3 regions of the Pseudomonas sp. H3_E04 genome follow, and region 3 is predicted to be linked to each of the others. Evidence: riboswitches for the same ligand, from Rfam matches in the RefSeq annotation. Region 3 holds a riboswitch; each other region holds the start of a gene.
What was found. A riboswitch is a leader RNA that binds a small molecule or an ion and turns the genes downstream of it on or off. The one in region 3 is predicted to bind cobalamin.
Positions count from the first base shown of each region.

Region 1: linked by a shared signal. The riboswitch ahead of cobW (cobalamin biosynthesis protein CobW) and the one ahead of AB4N53_RS08340 (ABC transporter substrate-binding protein) in region 3 are both predicted to bind cobalamin.
Region 2: linked by a shared signal. The riboswitch ahead of cobO (cob(I)yrinic acid a,c-diamide adenosyltransferase) and the one ahead of AB4N53_RS08340 (ABC transporter substrate-binding protein) in region 3 are both predicted to bind cobalamin.

Region 1 is NZ_CP162797.1:1,162,778-1,166,026, forward strand. Features, by position in the region: gene AB4N53_RS05335 (PLP-dependent aminotransferase family protein) at 1-419, opposite strand, end outside; gene AB4N53_RS05340 (2OG-Fe dioxygenase family protein) at 419-1,171, opposite strand; cobalamin riboswitch at 1,510-1,720, shown strand; gene cobW (cobalamin biosynthesis protein CobW) at 1,820-2,884, shown strand; gene cobN (cobaltochelatase subunit CobN) at 2,888-3,249, shown strand, end outside.
Region 2 is NZ_CP162797.1:280,817-284,065, forward strand. Features, by position in the region: gene AB4N53_RS01305 (PQQ-dependent sugar dehydrogenase) at 1-182, opposite strand, end outside; gene AB4N53_RS01310 (hypothetical protein) at 249-833, opposite strand; cobalamin riboswitch at 996-1,225, shown strand; gene cobO (cob(I)yrinic acid a,c-diamide adenosyltransferase) at 1,308-1,919, shown strand; gene AB4N53_RS01320 (cobyrinate a,c-diamide synthase) at 1,916-3,249, shown strand, end outside.
Region 3 is NZ_CP162797.1:1,869,745-1,872,993, reverse strand. Features, by position in the region: gene AB4N53_RS08345 (FecCD family ABC transporter permease) at 1-831, opposite strand, end outside; gene AB4N53_RS08340 (ABC transporter substrate-binding protein) at 828-1,841, opposite strand; cobalamin riboswitch at 1,980-2,173, opposite strand; gene phnX (phosphonoacetaldehyde hydrolase) at 2,322-3,149, opposite strand; gene AB4N53_RS08330 (LysR substrate-binding domain-containing protein) at 3,224-3,249, opposite strand, start outside.

The DNA.
Region 1 (3,249 bases), 710 kb from region 3:
CCGCCACTCTCGGGGGCCAGCGACACAATGGTGGCCCCTGATTCAGTCAGGGCAGCCAATACGCTCAAGGTGCAATGGACGCCGGATAGCACGCGGTATTCGACAAATGGCGCGTTGAACATTGCCTGCGCGGCTTGCGTTGCCAACGCCTTCAATGTTTCGACTTCAGGAAAATGTTCGACCTGCATACCGTTGAATTCGGCGGCGTAGCGCTGCCCGTCAATGGTCTTGGCATTGAACAGATAGCGCTCGTAGTGGCGGTTTTGCCCGAGCGTGCGCGCAGTATCTGACAAGATGTTTTCATTGGCCGTCAATGACAAAGTGCAAGTTCGCCTGGACCAGGCTTGCTGGAACTGCTTCAGAATAAAATCATGTGTGTCAGGCATGGCAATGGGAAGTGCATGATTTGAATGATTCATTAGTAGTCCGCCAGGTCGAAGTCGATAATCAACATGTCGCGGCTGCCGCGATCGGAATGAATGCCTGATGTTTGCAAGGAAGAAACTTCGTGCGTAAGTATTCGGTCATTCAGGACGATAGTTTCCAGATAGTCCGTAAGCGTTGCGCTGAACACACAGCCGCGTTCGTCATGAAATACCCGGCTTTCGCCGCCGATGACATGCTGGCGATCAATCAGGTGTTGAAAAACAAAGTCATGCCCATCCCGATGCCGGCCCTCCGGCGTGGCGTGCCCGTCAGTGCCTGGATCGCAGAGAATGCGGAACTGGTGGCAGGTCACCAGCCAGTCGCGCCGCCCGACCGTCAACTCCATGAGCGCCAGATCGGCGGCCAGCAACGAGCGCAACACTGCGGACTCGATGAACGTCGCTTCGCTGCGCTGGTAGGTGCGCTGGACGCCGCCCAGTAGCGGGTTGTGCGCTTCGGTCTGAAAGAAGTGGCAATCGGGCAGCGGCGCCCACTTGCCTTCGCGGTGGCGATATTCGAATTTGCAGATGCGCCTCTCGCGGCTACCGTGCTGCACGCTCAAATACGTATCCGGGCACAAACGCTCCCAGGTTGCATTGAAATTGCGGAACTCTGTTTGGCCAAGCGATGCAAGTTCGGCCGATGGATAATCGTAACTGTGCGCGTAGTGGCAATTAACCAGTAATTCGGAAAGTTGTTTTAATACGGCTGCGTCTGATTGCCGTAATGCGTTGCCAGCACTCATGGTGCTGGCTCGCTGACAGAGTGGGTATGAAAAAACAGGATTGAACGCTGACGAAAATCAGGCATGCCGAAAATCCTTTTATGTGTGATTCATAATCCGTATGAATATTTATAGTTCATATCTTGTTTCGATTTATCAATTTGGTTTTTGTAAAGAAATGTAATTCGTTGGATTAATGGCTCTGGTTCAGGCTTTAGCGTGATTGAGTTATTAGTGTGCGTATTCATGTATGTAGGAAATAACTTACAAATAACTGACAGGGGTTCGTCGTATATATATGAAAGTTCATCTCCATATAACGAGATCGTTGCAGATGTTGACCCGCCCCCCGGGCATGCGTAGCCTTGCGCTTTCGAGGTTCTTCGGCACTTGCCGAAGCTAAGAAGGGAACGCGGTCGAAGCCGCGGCTGCCCCCGCAACTGTGAACGGTGATGTTCGTTGCCACGCCACTGCCAGCTCAACCGATGAGCAGCGGGAAGGCGCAGCGAATGCCAGGCCCCGCGCCTGAACGCCGTCAGCCAGGAGACCTGCCTCGTCACAGATTCTCACTACAACCGGGCGGGGTGATCCGGTGGCGAATGCTTCCGGCGTGCACGCGCGCTGCCGGTTCTCGTCCCGTATGCCCGCCGCTTGCCAAAGGGCATACCGATGAAAACACTGGCCAAACTCCCCGTCACCATCGTCACCGGTTTCCTCGGTTCGGGCAAAACCACGCTGCTGCGGCACATGCTCGACAACGCTCAGGGCCGGCGTATCGCGGTGATCGTCAACGAGTTCGGCGAGCTCGGCATCGACGGTGAAATCCTCAAGCAATGCACCATCGGCTGCACCGAAGAAGAGGCCAGTGGCCGCGTTTATGAGCTGGCCAACGGCTGCCTGTGCTGCACGGTGCAGGAAGAATTCTTCCCGGTAATGCGCGAACTGGTCGCCCGTCGCGGTGATCTTGATCACATCCTTATCGAAACCTCCGGTCTGGCCCTGCCCAAGCCGTTGGTGCAAGCCTTCCAGTGGCCAGAAATCCGTAGCGCCTGCACCGTCGACGCTGTCATCACCGTGGTCGACAGCCCGGCTGTTGCTGCTGGTACGTTCGCCGCGTTTCCGGATCAGGTCGATGCCCAGCGCAAACTCGATCCGAACCTCGACCACGAGTCGCCGCTGCACGAATTGTTCGCCGATCAACTGGCCAGTGCTGACCTGGTCATCCTCAACAAAGCCGACCAGACCAGCCCGGAAGATCTCGCTCGGGTACGCGCTGAAGTCGCCGAAGAGCTGCCGCCAGCGGTGAAAATCATCGAGGCCAGCAACGGCCGCCTGCCGCTGGACGTGCTGATCGGTCTCGGTGCCGGCTCCGAGGAGCACATCGACAGCCGCCACAGTCACCACGATCACCATCACGACGGTGATGACGACGATCACGATCATGACGCCTTCGACTCGATCTCCATCGAACTGCCGCAAGCCGATGAAAGCCTGCTGCTCGATGCTCTGACGCAACTGGTGGTGCAGCACGGCATCCTGCGCGTCAAAGGTTTCGCCGCTATCCCGAGCAAACCAATGCGCCTGCTGATCCAGGGCGTCGGTACACGTTTCGACAGGCATTTCGACCGCCAGTGGGGTGCCGAGGAAGCGCGCGTCACGCGCCTGGTGCTGATCGGTCAGGAGCTTGATGCGGCACAACTCGAAGCGCAATTGCGCGCTGCGCTCAGCGTTTAAGCCATGCACCTGCTCAGGACCCAGCCTGGCGGATTCGTCTCGGACGACAACATTGCCGACCTCGGACAAACCCCCGCCGAGCTGGTGATCCTGTGCAGCGGCGATTCCAGCCTGGCGCTGCTCGCCGAGGCTGCGCAGCAACTGCCCGATGATTATCCGAGCCTGCGTCTGGCCAACCCGATGCAGGTGCAGAATCATGCCTCGGTCGACCTGTATGTCGACGAAGTGCTGCGCCACGCCAAGGTCATTCTGATCTCGCTGCATGGCGGCATTGCCTATTGGCGCTACGGCGTCGAGCGGCTGGTCGAGTTGTCGGAGCGCGGCGTACAGCTGATCCTGGTGCCCGGCGATGACCGCCCGGACCC
Region 2 (3,249 bases), 1.6 Mb from region 3:
TTCGTGCCGTCCGGCCAGCCCACCGCCGGGGCGATGTTGACTGTCGGGATCAGCGTCTTGTTCGGTTCGGGCAATTTCGGCGACGGGCCGGTGCCGTCGGAGACTTGCAGGCTGGAGGTTTCACCGCAGGCGGCGAGCCCGCCTGCGACGGCGATGATAAGAGCGAGTTGGGCCTTGCGCATTGCTGATCTTCCCTATGAATGCATTCCTAAACATAGAGGAGGGCGCAGGCCCGATGGTTCAACTGCTCAACCGCGGGCTTCCTTGAACAGCACGGCGATGCCCGGATGATAGTTGCCCGCGTCGCTGTGCAATTTGCGATAGGCGTAGGGGAAATACCAGGCCACTGCGCAGGTGTGTTCCTTTTGCAGGTCGTCGACCATGTCCTGCAGTTCTTCGGGGCTGGCGCTGTGCTGGGCTTTTTGCGGAGCGACGAAGAGGCAGCCGAGCTTCAGATCGCTGGCGTAGCTGATGCGTTTGGCATCCACGGTGATGTCGAGCAGGGCCTGGGTCAGGTTGAGGTTGTTGACCCGTGGCCAGCGTTGCGTGGCCTGAATGAACGCGCGGTCTTCGGCGCCGGCAATCAGCAGGTCCGCGCGGGCATTGCGCTCGCCTTCTTCGTTCTGTTTGCGCGTGGCGGTGTCGGTCAGCGTGACCATTTCCGCCATCCACGCCGCTGCCGATAGCAGGCCGAGATTGGCTTTCTCGTCGTGCCAGTACGGCGTGTCGTTGTCGCCGCGTACTGTGTTGTAGCGATCGATACAGTCAAACCAGCGTTCCAGCACCGGGCGCAGAAATTCCAGGCGCGGGTTGCTGATGATCATGCCTTGCATCGTCGTCATCCTTATTGTTGTAGTGGGCTTTTTGAAAAAAGCATGGCTCTTTGATATCACTTGTCACAGTCTGGCACAAGATTGCCGCTGCACAATTGATCAGCGGCAGTTATTCGCGCCCGAAGCGCCTCTTCAATTGACGCTCCACCCCCAACCCTCTAACCTTCGCCGCTTGTTTCAGGTGCTCTGTGGCCCCGCGTCGACAGAGTGAAACAGGGAAGCCGGTGAGGGTGGACTTCAAGCGAAGCCACGACGATCCCGGCGCTGCCCCCGCAACGGTAAATGAGTGAAAACTGCGCCTTGAGCCACTGCCTCGAAAGAAGCGGGAAGGCGCGCAGTCAGGCGAACCGCCGCTCATGAGCCCGGAGACCGGCCTGATCCATCTCAGCGGCATCACGGTGGGCGATGCCAGGCTTTTTGCCGTCTATTCTTGTGCCTGCCCGCCGTTATCCAGCCTCAACGGAGAGCTCCCCCATGACTGATTCCCCCGAGCGTGACGAACGCCATCTGGCGCGCATGCAGCGCAAGAAAGCCGTGATCGACGAACGCATCGCCAATTCGCCCGACGAGTGCGGCCTGGTGCTGGTGTTGACCGGCAATGGCAAAGGCAAAAGCAGCTCGGCGTTCGGCATGCTCGCCCGTGCCATGGGCCACGGCATGCAGTGCGGCGTGGTGCAGTTCATCAAGGGCCGCAACAGCACTGGCGAAGAATTGTTCTTCCGCCGCTTCCCCGAGCAGGTGCGTTTCCACGTCATGGGCGAAGGCTTCACCTGGGAAACCCAGGATCGTCAGCGCGACATCGCCGCAGCGACTGCCGCTTGGGAAGTCTCGCGCGAATTGTTGCGCGACCCTTCGATCGGTCTGGTGGTGCTCGATGAATTGAATATCGCCCTCAAGCACGGCTACCTCGATCTCGATCAGGTGCTCAGCGATTTGCAGGCGCGTCCGCCGATGCAACACGTGGTCGTTACCGGTCGCGGCGCCAAGCCGGAAATGATCGAGATGGGCGACACAGTTACCGAAATGGGCATGCTCAAACACGCCTTCCAGGCCGGAATCAAAGCGCAGAAAGGCGTCGAACTTTGAAGCAATCACGTCACTGCCCGGCGGTGCTGATCGCCGCGCCGGCCTCCGGTCAGGGCAAGACCACCGTCACCGCAGCGCTCGCCCGATTGCATCGCAATCAGGGGCGCAAGGTCCGCGTATTCAAGTGCGGGCCGGATTTTCTCGACCCGATGATCCTCGAGCGCGCCAGCGGTGCACCGGTGTATCAACTGGACATGTGGATGGTCGGCGAGCAGGAAAGTCGCCGGCTGTTGTGGGAAGCCGCCGCCGAGGCCGACCTGATTCTGATCGAGGGCGTGATGGGCCTGTTCGACGGCACGCCATCCAGCGCTGATCTGGCGCGCCACTTCGGCGTACCGGTGCTTGGGGTGATCGACGGTACCGCCATGGCGCAGACCTTTGGTGCTTTGGCGCTGGGCCTGGCGAAGTATCAGCCGGACTTGCCGTTCGCTGGCGTGCTGGCCAACCGCGTTGGCACCTTGCGCCACGCGCAATTGCTCGAAGGCAGCCTCACCGAAGGTCTGCGCTGGTACGGCGCACTGTCCCGCGAGACCGGCATCGAATTGCCGAGCCGCCACCTGGGCCTGGTTCAGGCCAGCGAATTGAATGATCTGGACCTGCGTCTCGACGCGGCCGCCGATGCGCTCGCCAGCAGTTGCCAAGTTGCACTGCCACCGGCCGTTGAATTCGCCGCGCCTGACGTCATCGCCGCCGAACCTCTATTAAAAGGTGTGCGCATCGCCGTCGCCCGCGATGAAGCGTTTGCCTTCACCTATGGCGCCAGTCTCGATCTGCTGCGGGCGATGGGCGCCGAGCTGCAGTTCTTCTCGCCGATCCGCGACACGCAATTGCCCGAGGCGGACAGCCTGTATTTGCCGGGCGGCTATCCAGAGCTGCATCACGTCGCGCTGGCGCAGAACATCTCGATGCTTGCAGCAATCCGCGCGCACCACGCGGCGGGCAAGCCGTTGCTCGCTGAATGTGGCGGGATGCTTTATCTGCTTGATTCGTTGACCGATGTCGAAGGTACTCGTGCTGAGCTGGTCGGTTTGCTCAAGGGCGATGCAGTGATGCAGAAGCGTCTGGCGGCGCTGGCGTTGCAAGCGGTTGAGCTGCCGGAAGGGGAGTTGCGCGGGCATACCTACCATCATTCGCTGACCACCACCGAGCTGACGCCGATTGCCCGTGGGCTGAGTCCCAATGGCGGGCGCGGCGCTGAGGCGGTTTATCGCGAGGGGCGGATGACGGCTTCCTATGTGCACTTTTATTTTCCGTCCAATCCGACCGCAATTGCTGCATTGTTTGCGCCAGACCGTGAGGCCGCCTTCGCGAGCAGGCTCGCTCCCACAAT
Region 3 (3,249 bases):
CAACAACCGCGCGGCGTGGGGAATCACCAGGCCAACAAAGCCGATCGAGCCGACGATCGACACCATCACCGCCGTCACCAGCGCGGCGCAGCCGATCAACAGAATTTGCACACGTCGCACTGGAATGCCGAGGGATGCCGCCGAATCCACGCCGAAGGTAAACGCATCCAGCGCCCGCCGGTGCCACAGGCAAACGACCAGCCCGAGCAAGGCCACTGGGACCGCCAGCCACACCGACGGCCAGCGCACGCCGCCGAGATTGCCGAGCAGCCAGAACATGATCCCGCGCGCCTGTTCCGAACTGGCCGAGCGGGTGATCAGAAACGCGGTGAGGGCGTTGAAAAGCTGCGAGCCGGCGATCCCGGCAAGAATGATCTGTCCGGTACCGCTGGCCGTGCCGCTGACCCGCGCCAACAGGATCACCAGCGCGAACGCCGTCACCGCACCGGCAAAGGCACCCACCGACAATGAAATCGCCCCTGCGCCGACGCCAAGCAGCGCGACCATCACCGCGCCGGTCGAGGCGCCAGCGGAAATTCCCAGCAGATACGGATCGGCCAACGGATTGCGCAGCAGCGACTGCAAAATCACCCCGCATGTCGCCAGACCGGCGCCGCAGGCCGCCGCGACCAAAGCGCGAGTCAGGCGATAGTTCCAGACAATGCCTTCGTCGATCGGGTCGAGCACATAACCGGCACCCCACAGCTTGTTGGCCAGCACCTGCAACACCACGCTCGGCTCGATTGAAGTCTCACCAATGGCCACGCCGCCGATCAGCGCGACCGATAGCGTCAACAGAACCAGCAGCAAACGGATCAGGCGTCTGCTCATTGCGACAGGTCGTAGCCGTTGATGGCCGTGGCCAGTTGTGCGAGGCCGTCGAAGGTGCGCAGGCTGGCCTGCATGGCCATGGCGTCAAGAATGATGATGCGGTTGTGCTTGACCGCGTCCATGTTGCGCGTCACTGGATCACTGCGCAGAAAGGCGAGTTTCTTCTGATAATCGTCAGCCGGGAAACGCCGACGATCCATGCGCGCGATGACCAGAAACGTCGGGTTGGCCTTGGCGATGGTTTCCCAGCCGACGGTCGGCCATTCTTCATCCGACTCGACGACGTTGCGCACGCCGAGGGTGCTGAGCATGAAATCGGGAACGCCTTTGTGTCCGGCCACGAACGGCTCGATGTCCATCTCGGCGCTGGAGAACCACACCAGTGCACTGACGTCTTTGCGCTGCTGTTTTGTCGCCGTGGCGATCGACTGTGCGAGGCTGGCTTTGAGCTGCTCATTGAGCTGCTCGCCGCGCGCCTGCACGTCGAAAATCGCCGCCAGTTGGCTCACGGCTTTATAGATGCTGTCGATGCGGAACGGCGCCAGCCGCGTGCCGTCCGAGCCGACGAGGTTGTCCTTGGCTTCGCAATCAGAGGGCAGCAGATAGGTGGGAATCTTCAGTTCATGGAACTGCTCACGGGTGCCGACCGCGCCTTGCGGGCCGACCATCCATTCCAGCTCGACGGCGACCAGTTCCGGGCGTTTGCCGATCACCGCTTCGAAACTTGGCTCGTTGTCGGCGAGACGCTCGACCCTGTCGTTCTGCGTTTTGTATGTGCCCAGCACATCGTTGAACCACAGCGAAGTGCCGACGACTTTGTCGCCCAGGCCCAAGGCATAAAGCATTTCCGTACCGGCCTGGCCGATGGTCACCGTGCGCGCAGGAGCGTGCTGAAAGGTCAGGCTGCTGCCGCAGTTTTCGACGGTCAGCGGATACGTAGTCGGCGCCGCTTGCGCCAGGGCGCAAAGACTCAGAGCGGTGAGCAGGGTGGCAACGCGGGGCAGCAGCATGGGGCAGTCTCCAGGGGAACCGTACGTGAGCGGGCGGGTACGGTTGGAAACACACCTCGGGCGCGGTCGTGGAAACTGCGCAAGGCCGGCATTGAAAAACGCGCACGGCACGATGTCCTTCCCGGACACCCCGCCGGTTAGTCAGTCACTGTGCCGGCAGGTCTCCTGACTGATGCGTCATCGCCACGCTCCGGCCTTCCCGGGATTCACCCAGTGGCAGTCAAGGAGCAGGCTCGGCACCTACAGTTGCGGGGGCAGTTCCGATTGATGCTGTGCAAGCATTTCGGATTCCCTATTAATTCCGTGTGGAAACCGGCGGCGGCATGGTAGTCGATCGAGCCGCTGAAGGGGAGACCAATCTATCGCGACGAGCATTAGCAGCAGGCGTCTGCTGTCACGCCAACCTTGCTTCCGGCAGTTCAAGGGAGTGATGGGATCGTTCCCACGCTGAGCGCGGGAACGATCACGGTCAGGGCCGACTCAGCTGGCTTGCGGAGTTTCACCCCGGGCCAGACGCGCATTGATGTCGTCGATCACCTGAGGCAGTTCAGCGATGGTATCGATCAGGTAATGCGGGCGCGAAGGGGCGAACATCTTGCCGATCCGCGCGCGTTCTACCGCCAGTCGATCCGACGCCAACGCCTTGTATTGCTCATAGGTCAGGCCCAGCGCGTTGCCGGAACAGGTCAACGCCACCGTCCACATGCCGGCGGCGCGCCCTTCGAGAATTCCCGGCCAGGTGTCGTCGACCTTGACGCAGGCGGCCACGTCATTGATGCCCAGGGCAATCACGTTGGCCAACGCCTGCGCCGGATATGGACGGCCATTGGGCACTTCATCGGTGGCGACGACATGGTCGGCGACGTAGCCATTTTCCTCTGCCAGTCCGACGACCTTGGCCATCACCACCGCCGGATAGCCCGAGCACGAACCGATTTTCAAACCCTTGTCGCGCAACGCCGCCATCGCCTCGAGTGCACCCGGAATCAACGCCGAATGCAGGGCGATTTTTTCGATCTGCAACGGCATGAATCGTTCGTAGATCGCCGTCACATCGTCGTCACTCGGCAAGCGGTCAAACGCCGCGCGGTAACGTTCGGCAATCTGCGGCAGGTTGCACAGGGTGCGGATGTGATCCCACTTGCCCATGCCCATTGGCCCGCGCGCTTCCTCCAGCGACACGGCGACGCCGAACTCGGCAAAGGCTTCGACGAAAATCTGCGTCGGCGCAAACGAGCCGAAATCGACAACGGTGCCGGCCCAGTCGAGGATCGCGGCTTGCAGATGAGTCGGTTGTTGGTACTGCATGGTCAATCTCCGTTTTCAGGTAAGCGTGGGCCGTCCCTCGACAATGAGGTAGGCGGTTCAAGGGGCAGGGCTGATCAGGTCAGCGGTGGATTCGCATCAA